3 regions of the Bradyrhizobium elkanii USDA 76 genome follow, and region 3 is predicted to be linked to each of the others. Evidence: predicted binding sites of a transcription regulator. Region 3 holds the regulator's gene; each other region holds the start of a gene.
The links. Region 3 encodes PhoB, which activates phosphate uptake and scavenging genes when phosphate is short. Its sites were predicted from a motif close to TGTCATNNANCTGTCAT; they were not measured.
Positions count from the first base shown of each region.

Region 1: JEY66_RS20925 (phospholipase C) is a predicted target of PhoB. The motif match lies at 3,137-3,153, and genes of this name have one in related genera.
Region 2: JEY66_RS26950 (acetoacetate decarboxylase) is a predicted target of PhoB. The motif match lies at 5,453-5,469, and genes of this name have one in related genera.

Region 1 is NZ_CP066356.1:4,307,823-4,315,778, reverse strand. It holds gene JEY66_RS20930 (cytochrome-c peroxidase) at 1-1,142, opposite strand, end outside; gene JEY66_RS20925 (phospholipase C) at 1,414-3,060, opposite strand; gene JEY66_RS20920 (hypothetical protein) at 3,220-3,537, shown strand; gene JEY66_RS20915 (alpha/beta fold hydrolase) at 3,544-4,428, opposite strand; gene hydA (dihydropyrimidinase) at 4,471-5,883, opposite strand; gene JEY66_RS20905 (aspartate/glutamate racemase family protein) at 5,883-6,647, opposite strand; gene JEY66_RS20900 (GntR family transcriptional regulator) at 6,644-7,462, opposite strand; gene JEY66_RS20895 (maleate cis-trans isomerase family protein) at 7,478-7,956, opposite strand, start outside.
Region 2 is NZ_CP066356.1:5,523,655-5,531,610, reverse strand. It holds gene JEY66_RS26975 (TAXI family TRAP transporter solute-binding subunit) at 9-1,172, opposite strand; gene JEY66_RS26970 (acyl-CoA carboxylase biotin carboxyl carrier protein subunit) at 1,327-1,548, opposite strand; gene JEY66_RS26965 (IclR family transcriptional regulator) at 1,678-2,652, shown strand; gene JEY66_RS26960 (acyl-CoA carboxylase subunit beta) at 2,582-4,141, shown strand; gene JEY66_RS26955 (patatin-like phospholipase family protein) at 4,247-5,410, opposite strand; gene JEY66_RS26950 (acetoacetate decarboxylase) at 5,672-6,457, shown strand; gene JEY66_RS26945 (transporter) at 6,600-7,619, shown strand; gene JEY66_RS26940 (carbohydrate porin) at 7,668-7,956, shown strand, end outside.
Region 3 is NZ_CP066356.1:8,279,151-8,287,106, reverse strand. It holds gene pstS (phosphate ABC transporter substrate-binding protein PstS) at 1-647, shown strand, start outside; gene pstC (phosphate ABC transporter permease subunit PstC) at 877-1,866, shown strand; gene pstA (phosphate ABC transporter permease PstA) at 1,871-2,716, shown strand; gene pstB (phosphate ABC transporter ATP-binding protein PstB) at 2,713-3,531, shown strand; gene phoU (phosphate signaling complex protein PhoU) at 3,634-4,350, shown strand; gene phoB (phosphate regulon transcriptional regulator PhoB) at 4,496-5,206, shown strand; gene JEY66_RS39250 (GcrA family cell cycle regulator) at 5,446-5,958, opposite strand; gene JEY66_RS39245 (aspartate aminotransferase family protein) at 6,446-7,654, shown strand; gene argF (ornithine carbamoyltransferase) at 7,654-7,956, shown strand, end outside.

The DNA of each region.
Region 1 (7,956 bases), 4.0 Mb from region 3:
AAGACCTTCTCCGGATTGGTATCGCGGAAGTTATAGAAGTCGAGCACCTGCTCGAGGCTGGTGAAGACGCCGTTGTGGAAGAACACGCGACGCGTTGCCGTGTTGCGCAAGGTCGGCGTCAGAAACATCCCGCAATATTGCGTCTGCTCGGCAATGTCGGTGCGGTACGGACCGCAAACCCCGAGATCGAAATGGTCGGGATCGCGGTTGCCGGCGAGCGCGGCGTTGCCCGGCGCGCCGAGCGCCTCATATTGATGATCGGTGAACAGCGGCGGTAGACCATCCCGGGTCGGCTGCGACGTATGGCAGCCGCCGCAATTGGCCTTCTCCGGATCATTGAACAATTGCAGGCCGCGTAACTCGCTCTCGTTCAATCGCGCCTTGCCCTCCAGCCAGTAGTCGAACTTGCTGGTGTAGGGATGGAAGCTCGGCTCCTCCACCTGATAACGCGCGACGGCAAACATCGCCTCCGCGACCAACAGCCGCGTATTGTCGAAGACACCAGCGCCGAACAGCTCGGCGAAGCGCGGCGCGTAGCTCGCCCGGCGCAGCTTCTGCGCCACGATCTCGATGCTGCCGCCGTCCATCTCGTTGGGATCGAGCAGCGGGAAGATCGCCTGGTCCTGCAGCGTATCGGCGCGGCCGTCCCAGAACAGTCCGCCCTGCGGCACGATGTTGACCGCCGAGGTGGCAGTCCCGGTCGCCACTTTCCTGGCGCGCGCGGCCTGCTGGCCGAGCGCGGCCAGTTGCGCGAAGTCGACGACATTGTCGTCCTCGTCCTTTTCCGGCCCGATGCTGAAATTCGGCTGCCGCTCGAGATAGGTCAGGCCCGGCACGGCGCGTGTCCCTTGCCGGGATTGCGCGGGCCCGCCAAGCATCACCGGTCCATCATTGGGTGGCCCGTAGGCGTGGTCCGGACTGTGACAGGACGCGCATGACAATGCGCCCGAAGAGGACAGCGACGCGTCGAAGAAGATCTTCTGGCCGAGCCGCGCCATGGCGGACAGCGGGGCGACCGGCGGACGCCTGAGCTGCACCGGGTTCGGATTGGTCCCCGGAAGTCCCTGCGTCTCGACGGCCGCAACAGTGCCGGCCATGCACAGCAGGCCGGCGCCGAGAAGCCACAAGGTGCGGCCGTTCATGTCATATCCAGTGTCGTTAAGCGTTTTCGAGCGAAGTGGATTCCGGTTCGCGTGAAGAAAACGCGTCAAGACGGGAAGTAGAGTGTCGGCGGCGGACTGGCTTCACCTCTCCCGCTTGCGGGGGAGGTCGCATCGCATCCACGATGCGATGCGGGTGGGGGCTCTCTCCGCGACGTGACTCGTGGAGGGAGCCCCCACCCCAGCCCTCCCCCGCAAGCGGGAGAGGGAGCGCACCGCTTTCGCGTTGCCAATCAACCTAACTCTTCATGCTTTAGTGGTGATGGTGATCATCCGGCGGGCTGACGATGACCGTGCCGGCGGTCGGATCGAGGAACAGCGTGTCCTGCCGGTACTCGTGGTCCTGGCCGTGGCCGCGCTCGAAGTCGAACATGTCAGCGATCGATTCGACGTTGTCGTCGAACGAGCCGCCGCCGAGACGCTGGCCGTGCAGCCAGTTGTCCTCGATGAAGCGCACGACGGACGCCTGCGAGATGCGGGTGTGGCTGACGTAATTCCGCTTGGCGAAGGGCGAGATCACCAGGAACGGGACGCGCGTACCGGGACCGCAGCGGCCGTTCACCGGCTGGCCGTTGAGGCCGTTCGGCTGCGTCTGCTTGCCGACACCGCGACCGCACTGGCCGGGACCGTTGAGCTGGTCGGCGGTCGGATCATACGAGGCACTGATCGGCGCAAGATACTGGTGGTCGTACCAGCCGTCGGAGTCGTCATAGGTGATGATGACGGCGGTCTCGCCCCACTCCTTCTGCTTCTGCAGGAAATTGATCAGCTCGACATTGCCGGCCTGCTCGTCGAGCGGATCGGAGTTGCCGGGATGACCGTCCTGATAGGCCGGCATCTTGATGTAGGAGACGGCCGGGAAGTTGCCGGCCTTCACCGCGGCGTAGAAGTCCTCGAGATCGTAGGCATGATTGGCCGGGTCGAGCGTCTTGCCGCCGGGCACATAGGTGTGTCCGACCGCATTCACCGAGCTCGGCCGCGCATGGGTCGGGTTGGCGGTCGACTTGTAGTATTGGAACCAGGCGTGGTGCGGAATGTAGTCCACGACGGTGCCGTTGACGTTGCTCGAGAATGTGCTGCGGCCGCAGTTGGTGGTGCCGTTGCTGTTCTTGAGCGTCAGGTCGAAGCCGCCCATGAAGCTGCCCCAGCTGATCTGCTCGGCATTGAGCAGGTCGCCGATGTTCTTGCTGGTCATCAGGACCTGGCTGGTCGTGCTCGAGCAGGCATCGTAGGCAGGGTCGGTATCACCGATCAGCGTCAGGCCGCCCTGGCCGTCGGCGATCGACGATGACGAGCCGACGATGTTCTGCGCGCCGTTGGTCTGGCCGGCAACCACCTCGAGGGCGCCGGGCGTCGACGGACCAAAGGTGTCGGTCCAGCTGTTGTCGCTCATCGCGAAGTTCTGGGCGTAATTCCAGAACGCGGTGACGGTGTTGCCGTCGAAATAGCCCATCACCTGCCCGTTGGTGCCGAAAGCGCCGACGCCGCCGGCGGTTCCGCGACCGGTGAATTTCGGAAACAGGTCTTCCTTGCCGTTGTCGACCGCCTGCTGTTCGGGCGTGTAGGCGTGATTTTGCGACTTGGTGTTGGCCTGGGTGCGGTCGAGGCGGAACGGATTGGTCGCGCCGGTGCCGTTGGCCGGGTTGGTGTTCGGGTTGTTGGTCAACAGATTGGCGCTCGCGAGGTTGTTGACCTTCGGCGTATGCGGCTTCGCCGTGAACGGAATCGAGCCGGTCGGGTTGGTCGCAACCGGGTAGGTTGCGAAGTAGTGATCGAACGAGCGGTTCTCGTTGAAGATGACGACGAGATGCTTGATCGGCGTTTGGGTGTGAATGTCGTGCGGATGATGATCGTGGCCGTTATTGCCCTTGTTGTCGTCCTGAGCGGCGGCACTGCACATCACCGCAGCGGCAGCAAGCAGACAGACTCCGACCGTCGAAAGAAATTTGGCTTTCACCGTAGCGCCCCTTTTATTTTTGAAAGATTTATGACGTCGACCTGCGACAAGTTATCCATCGCCGATGACAGCGCTGTGTCGGTCGAATGACTGCAACGAACGATGATGCGCGCTGATGTTCGCTTCGGTTGCAGCAGAGATCGGGAGATCAATTTCCGCGCGTACGACAGAGGCCCCACCTCTTCCGTCTCACACGAGCGGCTAATTGTGGCCGCGGTTTCAGTCAAAAGCCTTGGAATTGAAGGGATCGCGTTGGAGATGACTGCAGCAGTCAGCAATCATGCGAACAAGTCATGCGCCGCCGGCCGTCGCGGCTTGCTCACGCCCGAAAAATCCGCGCTTCCGAGGATGCTCGAAAAGCGCGGATCTTTTGGTCTAGTAGCAGATGAAGGCCGCGAAGTCAGTTCGGCGCGGCGGTGAACGAGGCTAATCCTTCATCCCCGTAATCGAGGCACTGACGGCTCTGGGATCGCGCTGCGGCCAGCGGCCGCTTTCGACCTGCGACAGGAAATCGCCGACGATCCGGTTGTATTCGTCGGGCTCCTCGATGTTGATGGCGTGGCCGCAGTTCGGCATCACCGCGAGCGCCGCCGACGGGATGCTCTGCTTCATCAGGATGCCCGGCAGCAGGCAAGGCCAATCCTCGTCGCCGGTGATGATCAGCGTCGGCACCGTGATGCGCTTCATCTCGTCGACCAGCGTGTAGAGCGAGGGACGCTCCTTCTGCACGCCCTGCTGGGTGTTGGCCGATCCCACCGCCGAATGCTCGGCCAGCATGGTCTTGAACTCGGCGTGGCCGCGCGGGTCCTTGTTCTCGTATTGCACGCGGGTCGGCCCATAGGCGTAGCGCTCGGCGAAGGCCGGCATGCCTTCCTTGCGGATCATGTTCGCGATCACGTCGGCCTCGGCGCGAAACGTCTCGCGCTTGTCGAGCTCCGCGCCGTAGCCGCAGCCGCCGATGCACAGCGACAGCGCCCGATCAGGGTGACGCAATCCGAAATGCAGCGTCGCAAAGCCGCCCATCGACAGACCGACGATATGCGCCTTCGGCGCGCCGATGTGGTCGAGCACGGCGAGGATATCGTCGGCGGCGCGCGCCTGCGAATAGGACGAGACCTGATCCGGCACATCCGACGGCGGAAAGCCGCGCGCATTGTAGGCGATGGTCCGGAAGCGCTTGCCGAAGTGCCGCATCTGCGGCTCGTAGCTGCGCAAATCGCCGGCGAACTCGTGGACCAGGATCACCGGATGCCCCGATCCGGTCTCCTCGAAATAGAGCCGCACTCCGTCGTCTGTCACAGCATAGGGCATGTTGATCTCCTGCCTTCTCTCTTTTGTTACGGGATGGTCGCGTTACGGAATGGTCGCGGCCTTCGGCGGCTTGGCGCGCGGCAGATAAGTGCCGTGATCCTTGCCGCCGACGAGCATCCCGTTATCGACCACGACCTTGCCGCGCACCATGGTCAGCACCGGCCAGCCCGTGACCTCGAGCCCTTCATAGGGCGTGTAGTCCGCGCCGTCGTGGATCAGCTCGTGACGGATCGTCACCTTGCGCTTCGGGTCCCACAGCGCGATGTCGGCATCCGAGCCGACCGCGATCGTGCCCTTGCGCGGATAGAGGCCGTAGATCCTGGCGTGGTTGGTGGCGCTGAAGGCGACAAAGCTGTTGAGGTCGATCCGCCCCTTCACCACGCCTTCGGAGAACAGGATCGGCAGGCGCGTCGCCACACCCGGGATTCCGTTCGGCACCCAGCGGAAGCTGGTGCGCCCCTTCGGCGCAAGCTTGCCTTGCGGGTCGTCGTAACGGAACGGACAATGGTCCGACGAGAACACCGAGAACACCTTCTGCTGCAGACCTTCCCAGCAGGCCTGCTGGCTGGCGACGTCGCGCGGCGGCGGCGAGCAGACGTATTTTGCGCCTTCCATGTTGAGCTGATCGAGATCCTTTTCGGTCAGCATCAGGTACTGCGGACAGGTCTCGCCCATGACCCGCAAGCCCCTCTGCTGCGCACGCCGGATTTCGTCCATCGCCTCGCGGTTCGAGACATGCACGATCATGATCGGCACGTCGACGAGCTCGGACAGCGAGATCGCGCGATGGGTGGCCTCGCGCTCGACCGGGATCGGCCGTGACGTCGCGTGGAAGCGCGGCGCGGTGTTGCCGGCGCGCTCCAGCCGGTCGGTCAGGAAGCGGATGGCGTCGAAATTCTCCGCATGCACCATCAGCATGGCGCCGGTCTCGCGCGCGACCGACATGGTCTCCAGCAGCTCGCGGTCCGACAGCGCGAGCCCCTCATAGGTCATGAAGACCTTCAGCGAGGTGTAGCCGTCCTCGACCAGCGCCGGCAGCTCCTGGCCCAGCACATGCTCGGTCGGATCGGTGAGGATGAGATGGAAGGCGACGTCGACATGGCACTCGCCTTCGGCCAGCGAATGGTAATGCTTCAGCGCCTCGCGCAGCGTCTGGCCCTTCTCCTGCAGGCAGAACGGCAGCACCGTGGTGTTGCCGCCGAACGCCGCCGAGCGGGTGCCGCTGGCAAAGCCATCGGCCATCACGATGCCGTCGCCGGACGGCTGGGCGAAGTGGACGTGGCTGTCGATGCCGCCCGGCAGCACCAGGCGGTCGGTGGCATCGATGATTGTGGCCGCATCGCCGAGATCATGGCCGAGCGCCGTGATCTTGCCGTCGCGGATACCGACGTCGCAGGCGAAGGTGTCGGCAGCGGTCACCACGGTGCCGCCGCGGATGATGGTGTCGAAGGACATCAGTTTGTCCCCTCCTTCGGTGAGCGGTGTTCGATGATTGCGGCGAGCGGCTCGGCGAGCCCGCGCGTCGGCTTCGGATCGGGACGGCGGAAGGTGCCGGCCACCGCCTTGCGCGGCTTGAGCATGGCGAGCGTTTCAGCCTGCCGCACCGCCGCCGCGACCGGATCGACCACCGGCACCGGAATGCGGTCGCGGACCTTTGCCGCGAGTCCGGCGAGCGGCGCGCCCGACAGGATGACGACGTCGGCGTTGTCCTGCTCGACCGCGCGGTTGGCGAGCGCGACCAGCAGTTCCTCCTTCTCGGCCTGCACCTGCGAGATCGACTGGAAACGACCGTCAAGCGCGCGGATGCCGGCGCAGCGCGCGTTCAGCCCGTGCATGGCGACGCATTCCTCGTACCAGGGCGCCAGCGCGCCGGCAAAGGTGACGATCGCAAACCGGCGGCCGAGCATGCAGGCCGTCAGCATCGCAGCTTCGGCCAATCCCACGACGGGAAAGGCGAACAGCTCACGCGCGCCAAACAGGCCGGGATCGCCGAACGCCGCGATCACGGCGGCATCGACGCCGGGGGCGGCTTCGGCCAGCATCTCCAGCGCGATCGCGCCGCCGATCTGGGCCTCCGCGCGAGTCGCGATATAAGGCACGCCGCGCGCGGCGGTGACCGGCACGAGCTCGGTGCCGGCCGACGCCGCCTTGCTGCCGGCGGCATGAAGCAGATCCGTCACATCAGCCGTCGTGTTGGGATTGAGCAGCAGGATCTTCATGGCGCAACGTTCCTCGTCTTCCGGCCACGCGGTCTTGCCGGTGCCTCCGGTGCCGCAGCGTCGTCCGCCTCGGCATCCAGCGTCTTGGCGTCCAGCGTCTCGGCGACGATCTCGCCGGTGCGGCGCACGTGATGGGCCAGTATCTGCCCGGCCCGTGCCGCATCGCGGCGCTTCAGCGCGGCCAAAATCTCCTGATGCTCCCGCACCGATTCATCCCAGCGGCCGAGCACCGACAGCGCGAAGAAGCGCGCGCGCTCGGCCCGCGCCAGCAGCGCCTCGTGTGTCGCCTTCAGCACGGCATTGCGGGCGAAGCCGACGATCGCCGAATGGATCTGCTGATTAACTTGAAAATAGTCGCGCAGCTCGCCGCGGCCGTGATGCCACTCGATCTTGTCCTGCAGCGCCGCGAGCCGTTCGAAGTCTTCCGGCTCCATGCGCAGCGCGGCGAGCTCGGCGGCGCAGCGCTCGATGCCGCTGACGGCCTCGAAGAGTTCGGCGAGCTCGGCGCGGCGGAACGGCGCCACCACGGCGCTGTGGTTGAGCCGCAGCTCGACCAGGCCCTCGCTCGCCAATTGCTTGAGCGCCTCGCGCAGCGGCGTGCGCGAGATGCCGAGCGCGTCGGACAAGTCGGCCTCCCCCAGCGATTGCCCCGGCGCCAGCTCGCCGCGCACGATCATGGTGCGCAGCCGCGCCGCAGCCTGCTCGTGCAGCCCGACCCGCGGCACGCGCAGGCGGCGCCGTTGCAGCGCCGTCATCGCCCGCTTGGGTTCCTTGGTACGTCTGGTCGCCTTTGTTTTGGTCTTGGCTTCAGTCACCGCTTGCCTGCATTGTCATGATTGGAGATCGCGCCCTCCCACGTGGATCGCGGTGGCCGCGCGCAGATCGGGGTTCGTGAACAGGCTGCCCCAGCCCTGCACGCGCGACGGAACGCAGCCGGCAGCTGTGAGGCACGCCCACAGCGTCACAGCAATCGAATCCAGCACCGGGACGCCAAACCTCCGCTCCAGCCGCTCGGCCGCGCCGGCGCCGCGCATGTTGGTGCAGAGCACGACGGCGGCATCGCAGCCCTCGCGCACCACCTCCTCGATCAGCCTTGCGATCTCGGCCTCGCGGACCTCGGCAAAGGAGAAATTGTCCTGCAGCGACAGATGCCGCTCGGCAAAACAATGCAGCCCTTGCGAATTCCAGTTGACGATGATCCGCTCCTGCACGTCCTTGCGATATGGCGTCACCAGCCCGATGCGGCTGGCGCCGATCCGCCGCAACAGGTCGCGATAGGCCAGCACCGTGGTGCAGGCCTTGATACCCG
Region 2 (7,956 bases), 2.8 Mb from region 3:
GGCGGGCCTCACTCGAAGCCGTTGGGCATATTGGCCTTCGCGAGCGCGCTGGCGCGTGCCTTCATCCAGCCATCGAGGAAGGCCTTGTCATCCGACGGCGGGTTCGACTTGCCGTAATCCGCCCAGGCGGCGGCCAGCACTTCCTGGCGCTTGTAGAGCGCGTTGTTGTGCGCCTCCTGCTCGTCGCTCCAGTGACCGGCTTCCTTGAGCGCCTTCACCGCGCCGGGATGCACGGGGACGACCCAGTTCTTGGTCTGCCGGTCGGCGCCGAGCCCGGCGGCGCCCGGCGCCGAATCCTTGTAGGCGTCGTAGTTGACGATCATCGCCTTGGTGATCGCATAGATCTGGTCGGCCGGCTGCGCAGCATAGGCGACGAAGATCGGATAGGGGTAATTGCCGAGCTGGATCGGCTTGTCCGGCGAGATGCCGGCGCCGCATGTTGCGGTTTGCGGGAAGAAGAACGAGCCGACCTTTTTCACCCGTGCCCAGCCTTCCTTGTCGTCGGCGGGCAGCGGCGGCCACATCAGGCCGCGCGGCGAGGTCTCGGCTTCCTTGGCGGGGCCGGTGATCGTGGTGCCGAAGGCGGCATCGGTGTCGTTGTTGATCAGGCCTTTCCACATCGCGCCGTAGCTTGCGAACTCGACGATCTTGACGTCCTTCTGGGTGAGGCCGCCGAACGCGAGCATCGCGAGCGAGTTCTGGTTCAGCGCCGGCGAGCCGACCACGAAGCCGACGCGCTTGCCGCGAAGGTCCTTTATTTCCTTGACGCCGGCATCGGCTGCCACGCCAAGCGCGCCGCAATTGCAGTCCACCGACGACAGCATGAGCTGCAGCGGCTGCGGGCCCCATTCCTTGGCGCCGAACTCGAACACGCCTTCCTGCGCGAAATAGGTGCCCGATCCCATCGCAGAGGAGACCGCGCGCTTGGCGCGCAGCGGCGCGAGCCGCGCGACGTCGTTGCCGGCCGGCAGCACGCGGACGTCGGTGCCGTATTTGTCCTTCATCATCTTGCCGACGCCGACCGCGATGTTGAAGCCGGCGGTGCCGGTGTCGTAGGCGGTCACCGCCATGGTCGGCGGCAGCTTGATGTCCTCGGCCGAGGCGGGCAGGGCAGCGAAGATCGAAATGCCGGCAAGAGCGGCAGGCGCGAGCGCCATCAGCCGATGGATCATAATTCCTCCCTTTGTTTCGCTGTGCGAAACTTTTCCGGGCGGGATGATTGCATCGTGATCCGGCGATGGCAACGCTACCTCCGGCGCAAGCCGGCGATTTCGGCCGCTGCATCACCGGACAGATTGTCGCGGCCGGACGGCAGGGGGTGGGATCTCAGGTCTCGACGATCGCGACCGCCTGGCCTTCGGCGATGACATCGTCGATCTTGACCAGAATCGACTTGATTTTGCCTGCTGCCGTCGACGTGACCGGTATTTCCATCTTCATCGCTTCGACGAACGCAATCTCGTCGCCATTGCCGATGCTGCTACCGGTCTCGACAGGAAGCGCGCAAACGCGCCCGGCAACTTCGGTCACAACCTTGATCTCTGGCATTCCACTCTCCGATACCGTCTTGCGGAAATTTCATCCGGCGAACGGCTTTTTGTTGTGGCGGCAGATTGCCTGAGGTAGCTTCTTCTGCAAGTGGAATTTTATTCCGCAAGACGGAATGGAGCCAAACAGATGGGAAGGCGCTCGGAACGGCTTAGCAGGCAGGGAATGCTCGCCAGCGAGACAGGCGATGGCGATGTCATCCAGGTGGTGTCGCGCGCCTTTGACGTGTTGCGGTGCTTCGAGGGACACGAAGCCCGGCTCGGCAATCTCGAGATCTCGAACCGCTGCGGCCTGCCGCGTTCGACGGTGTCGCGACTGACGCACACGCTGACGCGGATGGGACAGCTGGTCTATCTGCCGCGCGACCAGAAATATCGCATCGGCCCGAGCGCGGTCGCGATGAGCACCACGATGATGAAGGGGCTGCAGCTGCGCAATCTGATCCGGCTGCGCCTGCAGGACGTCGCCGATCAGTTGCCCGGCACGGTGGGCTTCGTCATCCCCGACCGCTTTCATCTGGTCTATCTGGAGTTCGCCCGCGCGGCCAACGCGCTCGGCCTGCACGAGGCCACCGGCAGCCGGATCTCGATGGCGACCACCGCCGCCGGCCACGCCTATACGGCTGCGCTCGATCCCGCGGTCGGCGACGCGCTGATCGCGGAGATGGAAGGCGAGTTGCCCGAAAGCGCCAAGATGCTGACGCCGCGCATCGAGGCCAATCGCCGGCATTTGCAGGAGCACGGCTACGTCGTCGCCTGCGGCCTGTGGAGCCCGCATATCAACGGCGTCGCGGTGCCGCTGTGGTCGCCGCAGTATCAGACCTATGTGGTCACCACGATCGGCCTGCTCTCGGCGATGTATGACGAGGCGCGGCTGCATCGCGAGGTCGCACCGCAAATGGTCGAACTCGCCGCCGCGCTCGGCAGCCTGCTCGAGGGCGCCGACGGCGACATCTTCAGCAATCGGATCGAGCGCAAGACGCTTCCGGTGACCGCCCATAACAACAACAAAATCCTCAAGACGGGAGCAGTGAATGAACTGGAAGCCGGAACTCGACGACCTCGCCCGCCGCGAAGCGTTCGCGCGGGAGATGGGAGGCGTTGACAAGGTCAAGCGGCAACGCGACCAGGGCCGGCTCACGGTTCGTGAGCGTATCGACAAGCTCGTCGACCAGAACAGCTTTCACGAGGTCGGTGCCATCTCCGGCATCGCCGAATACGACGAGAACAACGAACTCAAGCAGCTGACGCCGGCGAACTGCGTGTTCGGCCGCGCCAGGGTCGACGGCCGCACCGTGGTCGTGGTCGGCGACGATTTCACCGTGCGCGGCGGCTCGGCGGATGCATCGATTTCCACCAAGCCGTTGATGGCGGAGGAGATGGCGCATGACTTCCGCCTGCCGATCATTCGCATGATCGAAGGTTCGGGCGGCGGCGGCTCGGTGAAGACGATCGAGACCAGGGGCGCGGCCAATCTGCCCGGCGGCGTCGGCGGCACGCGTGCTTACTGGTACATACTGGCCAATCTGGCGCAGGTGCCCGTGGTCGGGCTCGGGCTCGGCTCGGTCGCGGGCCTTGGTGCCGCGCGGCTTGCCGCCACGCATTACTCGGTCATGACCAAGAGCTCCGCGATGTTCGTCGCCGGCCCGCCGGTGGTGAAGCGCCTGGGGCAGGATCTGACCAAGCAGGAGCTCGGCGGCGCCGACATCCAGACCCGCGCCGGCGCGATCGATCAGGCCGTCGAGACCGAAGAGGAGGCGTTCGACTACGCGCGGCGCTTCCTGTCCTATCTGCCGTCGTCGGTCTACGACCTGCCGCCGACCGTTCCCTGCGCCGACGATCCGGAGCGTGCCGAGGAATCGCTGCTGAAAGCCGTGCCGCGCAACCGCAAGCAGGTCTACAAGATGCGGCCGATCATCGATGCCGTCGTCGACAAAGGCTCGTTCTTCGAGGTCGCGAGCAATTTCGGCCGGCCTGTGATCACCGGGCTGGCGCGGCTCGAGGGCAGGGCGGTGCTGCTGCTCGCCAGCGATCCGTTCCATTATGGCGGCTCGTGGACCGCGGACGCCTGCCAGAAGGTGGTGCGCTGGGTCGACTTCGCCGAGACCTTCCATCTGCCGGTGGTCTATCTGATGGACTGCCCCGGCTTCATGATCGGGCTCGAGGCGGAGAAGACGGCGACCATCCGCCACGGCGTGCGGGCGATGGCGGCGGTCAACCAGAGCACAGTGCCGTGGTGCACCATCATCATCCGCAACGCCTTCGGCGTCGCCGGCGTGGTGCATCAGCCGGCCAACCGCTTCTCGATGCGCTATGCGTGGCCGTCGGCCTATTGGGGCTCGCTGCCGCTCGAGGGCGGCATCGAGGCGGCCTATCGCGCCGAGATCGATGCGGCCGCCGATCCCGCCGCCAAGCTGCGCGAGATCGAGGATCGCCTCAACAAGCTGCGCTCGCCGTTCCGCTCGGCCGAGAAGTTCTGGGTCGAGGAGGTGATCGACCCGCGCAAGACACGCTCGCTGCTCTGCGAGTTCGCGCGCCTCGCCGAACCGATTCGCAAGGCCGGGCCGCCGAGCAACATGTCGACGCGGCCGTAAGCGGCGCCTCAATCGTCATTGCGAGCGTAGCGAAGCAATCCATATCACCATGTGCTGAGGTATGGATTGCTTCGTCGCTGCGCTCCTCGCAATGACGACACGTAATTACTCCGCCTCCCGATGCACGTCGTGGATCACGATGCCCATGCCGTTCTCGGGCATCTTGATCCATTCGCGCCGCTTCAGCGAGCGCTTGGTGTCCTCGTGCCCGCTCACCCAGTGCTCGCGCATCGAGGTGCCGGAGAATTCGTGGTCCTTGGCGTCGCCCTCGTAGGCCTTCTGCTGATAGATCAGCTGCAACAGCGTGATGCCCGGCAGCCGGGCGTTTGCCTTCTTGAGCTGGCGCTCCTCGTCCGAGAGCTGATCGTCGGGGATTTTTCCCAGCGCGTTGTGCAGGGCGGTGCGCAGATTGTAGGTCTTGCGATAGACGTCGGTGTTGTAGCGGGTACGCGACGAATACATGATGTCCTTGTGCCGGGCCATCACGTCCTGGATATCGCGGGGCAGCGCGCCGCGCGCCGAGAACAGGTCGACCTGGAACACCAGCGAGTTCATGTTGTCTTCCTGGTCGAGCAGATGCTGCAGCGGCGTGTTGGAGACGATGCCGCCGTCCCAGAAATGATCGGTGCCGACCTTCACCATCGGCAGCGCCGGCGGCAGCGCGCCGCTCGCCATGATGTGTTCGGCGATGATCTCGTCATGGGCATTGTCGAAATAGATGAAGTTGCCGGAGAGCACGTTCACCGCGCCGACCGCGAAGCGCATTGTCTTGGAATTGATGCGGTCGAAATCGACCAGCTCGAGCAAGGACTCGCGCAGCGGCGTGGTGTCGTAGTAGCTGGTGGCGGTGCGCGCGCCGGCCTGGCTGAACCACGGATTGGTCTGATGCGGGGTGAAGAAGCCGGGCTGCCCGAGCGTCGTCGTCAGCCATGAGCTGGTGAGATTGCGCGCCTTGCGGAAGATGTCGCCGTCCGGCGTGTAGTGCCAGATCTTGCGGCTGGTGATGCGATCCCAGAATGTGTGCAGCCGTTCCAGCCGCTTCTCGGGCGGATTGCCGGCGATGATCGCCGAGTTGATTGCGCCGATCGAGACGCCGCACACCCAGTCGGGCTCGATGTTGGATTCATGCAGCGCCTGATAGACGCCGGCCTGATAGGCGCCGAGTGCGCCGCCGCCCTGCAGGACCAAGGCCACGCGATCACAGCCTTCCGGACGCCAGCCGGGCGTCGCGTGATCGATATCGTCGAAATGCGGGGTTCGCGCGTCCATATCAGACACTCCAAAAATTCGCGGCGAGAATTCAGCGCGCCGATGACGAGGTGATGACAATTGCGGCGCCCACGCTCGGCGCATCCGGCATGCCTGCCTGCATGGTTAGCATTGGCCTCGGCAGCGCGACGCGGGTCACGCAAGCGCAACCTGGGTCGCGCAGGCGTAACCGAGGTCATGCACCTGACGGAAATCCCTCACATCGCTGTCAATCTCGGCCGTTAGCTTCCGGGCAAATTTTTCAAACAGGGGGTTATTGCGATGCGCAGGGAAGATCTGCTCAAGCTTCCGTCCATGCCGGCCGCCGGCCCGAGCTATCCTGCCGGTCCGTATCGCTTCATCGATCGCGAATTCCTCGTCATCACCTATGAGACCGATCCGGAGTTGATCCGCGCCGGCCTGCCCGAGCCGCTGGAGCCGATCGAGCAGGCGATCGTGCATTACGAATGGATCAAGATGCCTGACAGCTCCGGCTTCGGCAGCTACACCGAGTCCGGCCTCGTGATCCCCGCGCGCCTGCATGGCGAAGAGGTCAACTTCGTCTGCCAGATGTATCTCGACGATGATCCGCCGATCGCGGCCGGCCGCGAGATCTGGGGCTTTCCGAAGAAGTACGCCCATCCCAAGCTCGAGATCGTCAAGGACACGCTGACCGGCACGCTGGAATATGCCGGCCAGCTCGTTGCGATGGGCACGATGGGCTACAAGCACGAGAGCATGGCAGGCAATGGCGACGTCACCCGCGCCACGCTTTCGAAGACGCAAGTTAATCTGAAGATGATCCCCGGCGTCGACGGTCATCTCGAGGTCTGCCAGCTGGTCGCGATCAACCTGACCGACATCGTCGTCAAGGGCTCCTGGATCGGACCGGGCCGGCTGCATCTGGTGCCGCATGTCAATGCACCGGTCGCCGATTTCCCGGTCAAGCGTGTCGTCGGCGCGCATCACTTCCTCGCCGATCTGACGCTGCCGTTCGGCCGCGTCGTGCACGACTACAACAAGGAGGCCGCGGAGGCGGCGGCGCCGACAGGCCTGGCCGCGGAGTAGGGCGGTCGCTGACATAAAACTGTAACAGGCGCGTCCTCCTATGTTGCGTCGAGGGGACGCGCTTGCTCAGCGTTGCGCGTGGCCGAGGTCTTGAACATGTTATTTCGCGCGGTTGCGTTGTCGATTGCCCTGGGGGCCGGCCATGCTGGCTAATCCACCTCCCGCTCCGGTCGGGTCGCTGCTGACCCGCGAGGCGGTCCCCGGTCTGGTCTGGGCGTTCCGCCTGCATCACGACGGCCGCGCCGAGGCGCTTCCGATCGATGCGCCGATCGAGCCGAGCCATGACGGAAGGCTGTGGCTGCACTTCAACCTGACCGACGTCCGCACCCGGGCATGGCTCGCCAACATGCACATCCCGCAGCTCGCGCGGGACCTCTTGCTGTCGAATGACAATTTCCAGCAGATCCACGTCGTCGACAATTGCGTCTACGGCGTCTTTTCCGACCTGGTGCGGGATGTTGAAGCCGCGACCCGGGAGACCGGCTTTCTCCGCTTTGCGATGACCGAGCGTCTCCTGATCAGCGGCCGCCATCAGGCGCTGTGCTCCGCCGATGCGACGCGCCGCGTGCTCGAGGGCGGCCATCGCGTCAGCAGCGTCGCGGCGCTGCTGGAGAAGATCGTCGACGAGATCGCCGACACCATGGACCGCATGGCGGACAAGATCGGCACCGATATCGACGCGATCGAGGAGCGGGTGCTCGCCGAGGATACCGGATCCGAGCTGCGCAAGAATCTGAGCCGGATGCGCCGCACCTGTGTGCGCCTGCATCGCCAGCTCGCGGGCTTGCGCGTGCTGTTCCATCGCCTCGAGCAGAAGAACACCGACAATCTCAGCCCGGCGCTGCGGCTGCAGGCCGGCAAGCTCGCGCAGCGGCTCGACGGCCTCGACCACGACATCGTCGAACTGCACGAACGCAGCCGCCTGCTGGAGGAGGAGCTGCGCTTCAAGCTCGAGGAGGAGAGCAACAAGCACCTCCACGCCTTGTCCGTCGTCACCATGATGCTGCTGCCGCCGACGCTCGTCACCGGCATCTTCGGCATGAACACCAAGGGATTGCCGCTGACCGACGTCGACAGCGGATTCCTGGTCGCGGCCGGCCTTCTGGTCGGGTCGGCGCTGCTGGCCTATCTGCTGATGCGGCGGCTCGGCATCGTCAAATAGCGCGAGCGCACCGCGGCAATTCCGATGTGCAGAGTTATTTCCCGCGCGATGTTGGTGGCCGCGGCCCTCGCGCTCGGCGCGCCGGCGCATGCGGAAGACAAGCCCGTCGCCGATCGGATCGCCGATACCCGCGCTACGCTCGAGGAGGCCGGCTACCAGTTCAGCCTGACCTATATCGGTGAGGGGTTCTCCGACGCCTCCGGCGGCGTCAGCAATGGCGCGGTCTATACCGGCCGTCTCGATCTCGGCACCACCATCGACCTCGAGAAGGTGATGGGCTGGACCGGCGCGACCCTCCACGCCAACATGTACCAGATCCACGGCGACGGGCTGTCGC
Region 3 (7,956 bases):
ACATCTATCTCGGCAAGATCACCAAGTGGAATGACGCGGCGATCGCCAAGCTCAACCCGAAGCTGACCCTGCCGGGCGATGCGATCACCGTCGTGCGCCGTTCGGATGGTTCGGGCACCACCTTCAACTTCACCGACTATCTCTCCAAGTCGAATGCCGACTGGAAGTCCAAGGTCGGTTCCGGCACCGCGGTCGAGTGGCCGGTCGGCGTCGGCGCCAAGGGCAACGAAGGCGTTGCCGGCAACATCAGCCAGACCAAGAACGCGATCGGCTATGTCGAATATGCCTACGCCAAGCAGAACAAGCTGACCTACACCGCGCTGGTCAACAAGGCCGGCAAGACCGTGCAGCCGACCATCGCCGCCTTCCAGGCCGCGGCGTCGAACGCCGACTGGGCCAAGGCTCCCGGCTACTACGTGATCCTGACCGACCAGCCGGGCGAAGCCTCCTGGCCGATCACCGCGGCGACCTTCATCCTGATGCACAAGGACTCGACCGACAAGGCGGCCTCGCAGGAAGCGCTCAAGTTCTTCAAGTACGCCTTCGAGAAGGGTGGCAAGGCGGCCGAAGAGCTCGACTACATCCCGATGCCGGACTCGGTCGTCAAGCTGATCGAGAAGACCTGGTCCTCGGACATCAAGAGCTAAGTCCGACGCTGCGACAGGACCTGTGCCGACTCGATCGCGGCACAGGTCGAGCGACCAAGACCCGGTCTCCATCACCGCGGCAACAAGCGCGGGATCGAGGCCGGGGTTCGCGCCTCAAGGGGCGTGGCTGGAACGACGACGCCCGGCCAAATGCGTCAGTGAAGATCGCTTCGGGGCGTAGCGGTTTGCGTGGCTTTTGCATACTAAAGAGGGGATTGGCGTGGCAGACATGGCTGTTCAGAGCGATGTGATGGAAGCCGCGGGACCTTACGATCGCGCCAAGGCCCTCAGCGCCTTCAAGCTCGGTGACCTCACCTTCTATTGGATCACCCGCATCTCGGCGATTTCGGTTCTGTTGATCCTCGGCGGCATCATCCTGTCGCTGATCGTCGGCGCCTGGCCGGCGATGAAGGAATACGGCTTCGCCTTCCTCTGGACGCAGCGCTGGGCGCCCTCGGCCGATCCGCCGGTGCTCGGCGCGCTCGGCCCGATCTACGGCACGCTGATCACCTCGGTCATCGCGATGCTGATCGCCATTCCGGTCGGCATCGGCATCGCCGTGTTCCTCACCGAGCTCTGCCCGCAAGTGCTGCGCCGCCCGATCGGCATCGCGATCGAGCTGCTCGCCGGCATCCCCTCGATCATCTACGGCATGTGGGGCTTCTTCGTGCTTGGCCCGTTCCTGGCGAACACGTTCCAGCCTTTCATGATCCGGATCTTCGAGGGCGTCCCGGTGCTGGGCGCGGTGTTCGCAGGCCCGCCGTCCTATCTCAGCCTGTTCAACGCCGCGCTGATCCTTGCGATCATGGTGCTGCCCTTCATCACCGCGATCTCGGTCGACGTGTTCAAGACCGTGCCGCCGGTGCTGAAGGAGGCCGCCTACGGCATGGGCTGCACCACCTGGGAAGTCGTTCGCAGCGTCGTGATCCCCTACACCCGCGTCGGGGTGATCGGCGGCATCATGCTTGCGCTCGGCCGCGCCCTCGGCGAGACCATGGCAGTGACCTTCATCATCGGCAACTCGTTCCGGATCTCGTCGTCGATCTTCGCGCCGGGCACCACGATCTCGGCGGCGATCGCTAGCGAATTCGCCGAGAGCGACGGCCTGCACCAGTCCGGCCTGATCCTGCTCGGCCTGCTGTTGTTCGTGCTGACCTTCTTCGTGCTCGCCGGCGCGCGGCTGATGCTGATGCGGCTTGAAAAGAAGGCGGGGAAGTAACGCCATGAACCCGATCTACAAATCCCGCCGCCGCAGCGACATCGTCATCCGCGCACTCTGTGTCGGCGCGGCGCTGTTCGGCGTCACCTGGCTGGCGCTGATCCTGATCACGCTGCTTTATAACGGCCTTACCGGCCTCAGCGTGCAGCTGTTCACCCAGAACACGCCGCCGCCCGGCTCGACCGAAGGCGGCCTGCTCAACGCCATCGTCGGCTCGCTCATCATGACGGTGATCGGCGTCGGCATCGGCGCGCCGCTCGGCCTGTTCGCCGGCACCTACCTCGCCGAATACGGCAAGCACGACAAGCTGACCTCGGTGATCCGCTTCATCAACGACATCCTGCTCAGCGCGCCCTCGATCATCATCGGCCTGTTCATCTATGGCGCGGTGGTGGTGCCGATGCGCGGCTTCTCGGCGATCGCAGGCAGCCTCGCGCTCGCGGTGATCGTGATCCCGGTCGTGCTGCGCACCACCGAGGACATGCTGCTCCTGGTGCCCAATCCGCTGCGCGAGGCCGCCTCCGCGCTCGGCCTGCCGCGTTCGCTGGTGATCAAGCGGATCGCCTATCGTGCGGCGCGATCGGGTCTGATCACCGGCGTGCTGCTGGCGACCGCCCGCGTCGCCGGCGAGACCGCGCCGCTGCTGTTCACCGCGCTGTCGAACCAGTTCTTCAGCCTGGATCTGACCAAGACGATGGCCAACCTGCCGGTGACCATCAACAACTTCGTGCAGAGCCCCTACGCCTACTGGAAAGAGCTGGCGTGGAGCGGTGCGCTGCTCATCACATTCACCGTGCTCGCGTTGAATATCGGCGCGCGTATCCTTGGTGCCGAAAGGGCCGCAAAATGACCGAGCTTTCCGTCTCCACGACTGCCGCGGGCCACGTTCCCCAGGTTCCGCTGCCGGAAGCGCCGCCGAAAGTCACGGTGCGCAACCTCAACTTCTATTACGGCGAGCACCACGCGCTGAAGAACATCAACCTGACGCTCGGCACCAACCGCGTCACGGCGTTCATCGGCCCGTCCGGCTGCGGCAAGTCGACCCTGCTGCGCATCTTCAACCGGATGTACGACCTCTATCCGGGCCAGCGCGCGGTCGGCCAGCTGATGCTGGACCAGACCAACATTCTCGACCCCAAGCTCGACCTCAACTTGCTGCGCGCGCGGGTCGGTATGGTGTTCCAGAAGCCGACGCCGTTCCCGATGACGATCTACGAGAACATCGCCTTCGGCATCCGCCTCTACGAGAAGATCTCGAAGTCCGAGATGGACGACCGGGTCGAGAAGGCGCTGCGCGGCGGCGCGCTGTGGAACGAGGTCAAGGACAAGCTGAACGCCTCCGGCCTGTCGCTCTCCGGCGGCCAGCAGCAGCGCCTGTGCATCGCGCGCACCGTGGCGGTGCGCCCCGAGGTGATCCTGTTCGACGAGCCGTGCTCGGCGCTCGACCCGATCTCGACCGCCAAGGTCGAGGAGCTGATCCAGGAGCTCTCCGAGGACTACACGATCGCGATCGTCACCCACAACATGCAGCAGGCGGCGCGCGTCTCCGACAAGACCGCCTTCATGTATCTCGGTGAGCTGATCGAGTTCGACGACACCAACAAGATCTTCACCTCACCGAGCGATCGGCGCACCCAGGACTACATCACCGGCCGGTTCGGCTAGAGCATGATCCGGAAAAGTGGGAACCGGTTTTCCGATCGGATCATGCTAAAATTCAGGACACGAAACCATGATCCCCGGGATCATGGTTGAGGGAGACAAGCGATGGCTTCTGAACATACCGCCAAGGCATTCGACAGCGATCTGCAGGAGTTGACGCGCCTGGTCGCCGAGATGGGCGGCCTGGTCGAGCGGATGATTACCGAGTCGGTCGACGCGCTGATCCGTCGCGACGTCGCGCTCGGCAAGCGCGTGGTCGCCGCCGACATCGAGATCGACAATCTGCAGCGCAACATCGAAGAGCGCGCGGTGCTGACGATCGCGCGCCGCCAGCCGATGGCGATCGACCTGCGCGAGATCGTCAGCGCGATGCGTGTCGCGACCGACCTCGAGCGGATCGGCGACCTCGCCAAGAACATGGGCAAGCGCGTCGCGGCGCTGGAGAGCGATTTCCAGCCGCTGAAGCTGATCCGCGGCCTCGAGCACATGACCGACCTCGTGCTGTCGCAGGTCAAGTCGGTGCTCGACGCCTACGCCGCGCACGACCTGCCGGCGGCGATGAACGTCTGGAAGGGCGACGAGGAGGTCGATGCGATCTGCACCTCGCTGTTCCGCGAACTGCTCACCTACATGATGGAAGATCCGCGCAACATCTCGTTCTGCATCCATCTGATGTTCTGCGCCAAGAACATCGAGCGGATCGGCGATCACGCCACCAATATCGCCGAGACCGTGTTCTACATGATCGAGGGCCAGCAGATCACCGACAAGCGCCCGAAGGGGGACATGACCACTTTTGCCACCACGGTGCCGGGCAACTGAGGCATGATCGGCAAGTGCGGGACCGGCAAGAGCGAAACTGGATGATCCTCGCGACAAATCGTTTCCGCGGGGACTATGCTCAAGGAAGTAAGCGTTTCGGTTTGCGTCTGGGCAACGGATCACCACAGAGAAAGAACTTAAACCGATGAGCGCACGCATTCTGGTAGTCGAAGACGAGGAAGCGCTGACGACGCTGTTGCGCTACAACCTCGATGCGGAAGGCTACGATGTCGAGACGGTGGGGCGCGGCGACGATGCCGACACGAGGCTGAAGGAGCGCGTTCCCGACCTCGTGGTCCTCGACTGGATGCTGCCGGGCCTGTCCGGCATCGAGCTGTGCCGTCGCCTGCGGGCGCGGCCCGAGACCAAGCAGCTTCCGATCATCATGCTGACCGCGCGCGGCGAAGAAAGCGAGCGCGTGCGCGGACTTGCCACCGGCGCCGACGATTACATCGTCAAGCCGTTCTCGGTGCCGGAACTGCTGGCGCGGGTGAAGGGCCTGTTGCGCCGCGCGAGCCCGGAGCGGCTTGCGACCGTGCTGACCTATGGCGACATCGAGCTCGACCGCGAGAAGCGCCGCGTGGCGCGCTCCGGCCGCCCGATCGATCTCGGGCCGACCGAGTATCGCCTGCTCGAATTCTTCCTCGAGCATCCCGGCCGCGTGTTCAGCCGCGAGCAGCTGCTCGACAGCGTCTGGGGCCGCGACATCTACATCGATGAGCGCACCGTCGACGTGCATATCGGCCGCCTGCGCAAGCTGCTCAATCCCGGCCGCGAGCAGGATCCGATCCGCACCGTGCGCGGCGCCGGCTACGCGCTCGACGACCGCTTTGCCAAGGCCGAGCCGCAGCCGTAACGGGCGCGTGGCCATCGCAAGCCGCATCACCGGCGTCGTCCCGGCGAAAGCCGGGACCCATACGCCGCGGCCGGCGTAATCGGCACGTGGCCAGACGGCTTTCTAACAACACGCATTAGTGATTATGGGTCCTGGCTTTCGCCGGGACGACGCCGGTGATGTAATGGGCCACGAGCCACAAAAAAATCCCCGCTTTCGCGGGGATTTGTTTTTGAGTTCTTCCGTCTTTTCCCGAGTGCTCACTTGATCTGCGGTTTCGCCGACGGCCGGCGGCGATCGGCGGCGGGCTGGTAGGCGACGCGCGAGTGATGTGCGCAATAGGGCAAGCCGGCGAGCGCCTTGCCGCCGCAGAAGAAGAATTCCGGGCTCGAGGGATCGCCGACCGGCCAGTGACAGGTGGCCTCGTTGAGCTCGAGCAGCGACAGCCGCTGGCTCATCGGCACCACATTGTCGTAGGAGATCGGATCGGGCTCCATCTCGACCTCGAAGGCGTGCGCCAGCGCGGTGTTGCCGCGCGACACCGGCCGCGCTACCCGCATCATGTGCTGGGCGGGGCGGGCCTTGCGCTGCCGCGGCGCGGCCGTGGAGGGTGCCTTGGCGCGGCCGGAGAGGCCGAGCCGATGCACTTTGCCGATCACGGCGTTTCGCGTCACATTGCCAAGTTCCGCCGCGATCTGGCTGGCCGACAGGCCAGACTCCCAGAGCTTCTTCAGCTGCTCGACGCGATCGTCGGACCAGGTCAATACAGTCATCGCATTCTTCCCTTCGCGTAGCGCCGGCCAATCATTGGAGCGGCGCTGCGAGCCAATCTGGACAAATATCCCTGCGGCCAGAATCCCTTAGCCCTCGCCGGGCACGGTGTTGCGCCCGAACGTTTACGCGAGACACGAAGGCTACTTAGAGGGTCCAGTACCGCCGCACGAGATGTCGTACCCGACAGGCCAAACGCTACAATATGGCGTGACTCTGGCGCAAGAGTCCGCGGCCGTGCGTCCACATGTTCCCACACAGTTAAGCATCGCGATGAGGCTTTTCCACCGCACCGGAATGCTCCGGATTGCGCTCGTTTCGCATTGCAGGAAGGCCACTTCGTGGCGATTGACACTTACTGACCGCAGCATAGAATGCCCACCACGTGCCGCCCGCAAAGGCGGCCGTTTTGTTTTCCGAAGCTGGCCGTTGCTGCGCTGGCGTCAAGGCGCGCGGCAATTGTCGGCTTAAAAACCGTCAGTGAACGCCATGACCAACGCTGCCACGTCGCATCTGCTCCCCGTCTTCGCCAGGGTCGATCTCGGCTTCGAGCGCGGTGAGGGCGCCTGGCTGATCGCAACCAACGGCGACCGTTATCTCGATTTCACCTCGGGCGTCGCGGTCAACGCGCTCGGGCACGCGCATCCGCATCTGGTCAAGGCGCTGCAGGAACAGGCGACCAAGCTCTGGCACATGTCGAACCTGTTCAAGAGCCCGGACGGCGAGGCGCTTGCCGCGCGGCTGTGCGAGCAGAGCTTTGCCGACTTCGTGTTCTTCTGCAATTCCGGCGCCGAAGCGATGGAGGGCGTGATCAAGCTGGTCCGCCACTATCACTTCTCCAAGGGCCATGGCGAGCGCTACCGCATCATCACCTTCGAGGGCGCCTTCCACGGCCGCACGCTGGGCACGCTGGCGGCGACCGGCTCGACGAAATATCTCGAAGGCTTCGGCCCGCCGATGGACGGCTTCGACCAGGTGCCGCATGGCGACATCGAGGCGGTGAAGAAGGCGATCGGTCCACACACCGCCGGCATCCTGATCGAGCCGGTGCAGGGCGAGGGCGGCGTGCGCTCGGCGCCGCAGGCGTTCTTCAAGGCGCTGCGCGCGCTCTGCGACGAGCACGGCCTGCTGCTCGCCTTCGACGAGGTGCAGACCGGCATGGGGCGCACCGGCGAGCTGTTCGCCTACAAGCGCACGGGCGTCACGCCGGATGTGATGTCGCTGGCCAAGGCGCTCGGCGGCGGTTTCCCGATCGGCGCGGTGCTGGCGACCGCGCAGGCTGCGGCCGGCATGGCGCCCGGCTCGCACGGCTCGACCTTCGGCGGCAATCCGCTCGCGGTCGCCGCCGCCAATGCCGTGCTCGACGTCATGCTGAAACCCGGCTTCTTCGAACATGTGCAGAAGATGTCGCTCTTGCTCAAGCAGAAGCTCGCTTCCGTCGTCGACCGCTATCCCGGCGTGCTGTCGGAGGTGCGCGGCGAGGGGCTGTTGATCGGCGTCAAGGCGGTGGTGCCGTCGGGTGACCTGATCGCAGCACTGCGCAACGAGAAGCTGCTCACCGTCGGTGCCGGCGACAATGTGGTGCGGTTCCTGGCGCCGCTGATCGTGACCGAGGCCGAGATCGATACGTCGATCACCGCGCTCGAGCGCGCGTGCTCTGTACTGTCGGCGGCGCAGCCGAAGAAGGCGGCGGGATAATGAGCAAGCCGGTCCGTCACTTCCTCGATATCAACGAGCTGCCGCTCGGCGAGCTGCGCAACATGCTGTCCGCCGGCGCCGCCATGAAGGCGAAGCTGAAGGCGCACGAGAAGGGCAGGAAGCCGCTCGAAGGCAAGACGCTGGCGATGATCTTCGAGCGCCCGTCGACCCGCACAAGGGTGTCGTTCGACGTCGGCATGCGCCAGCTCGGCGGTGAATCCATCATGCTGACCGGTGCCGAGATGCAGCTCGGCCGCGGCGAGACCATCGCCGACACCGCACGCGTGCTGTCGCGCTATGTC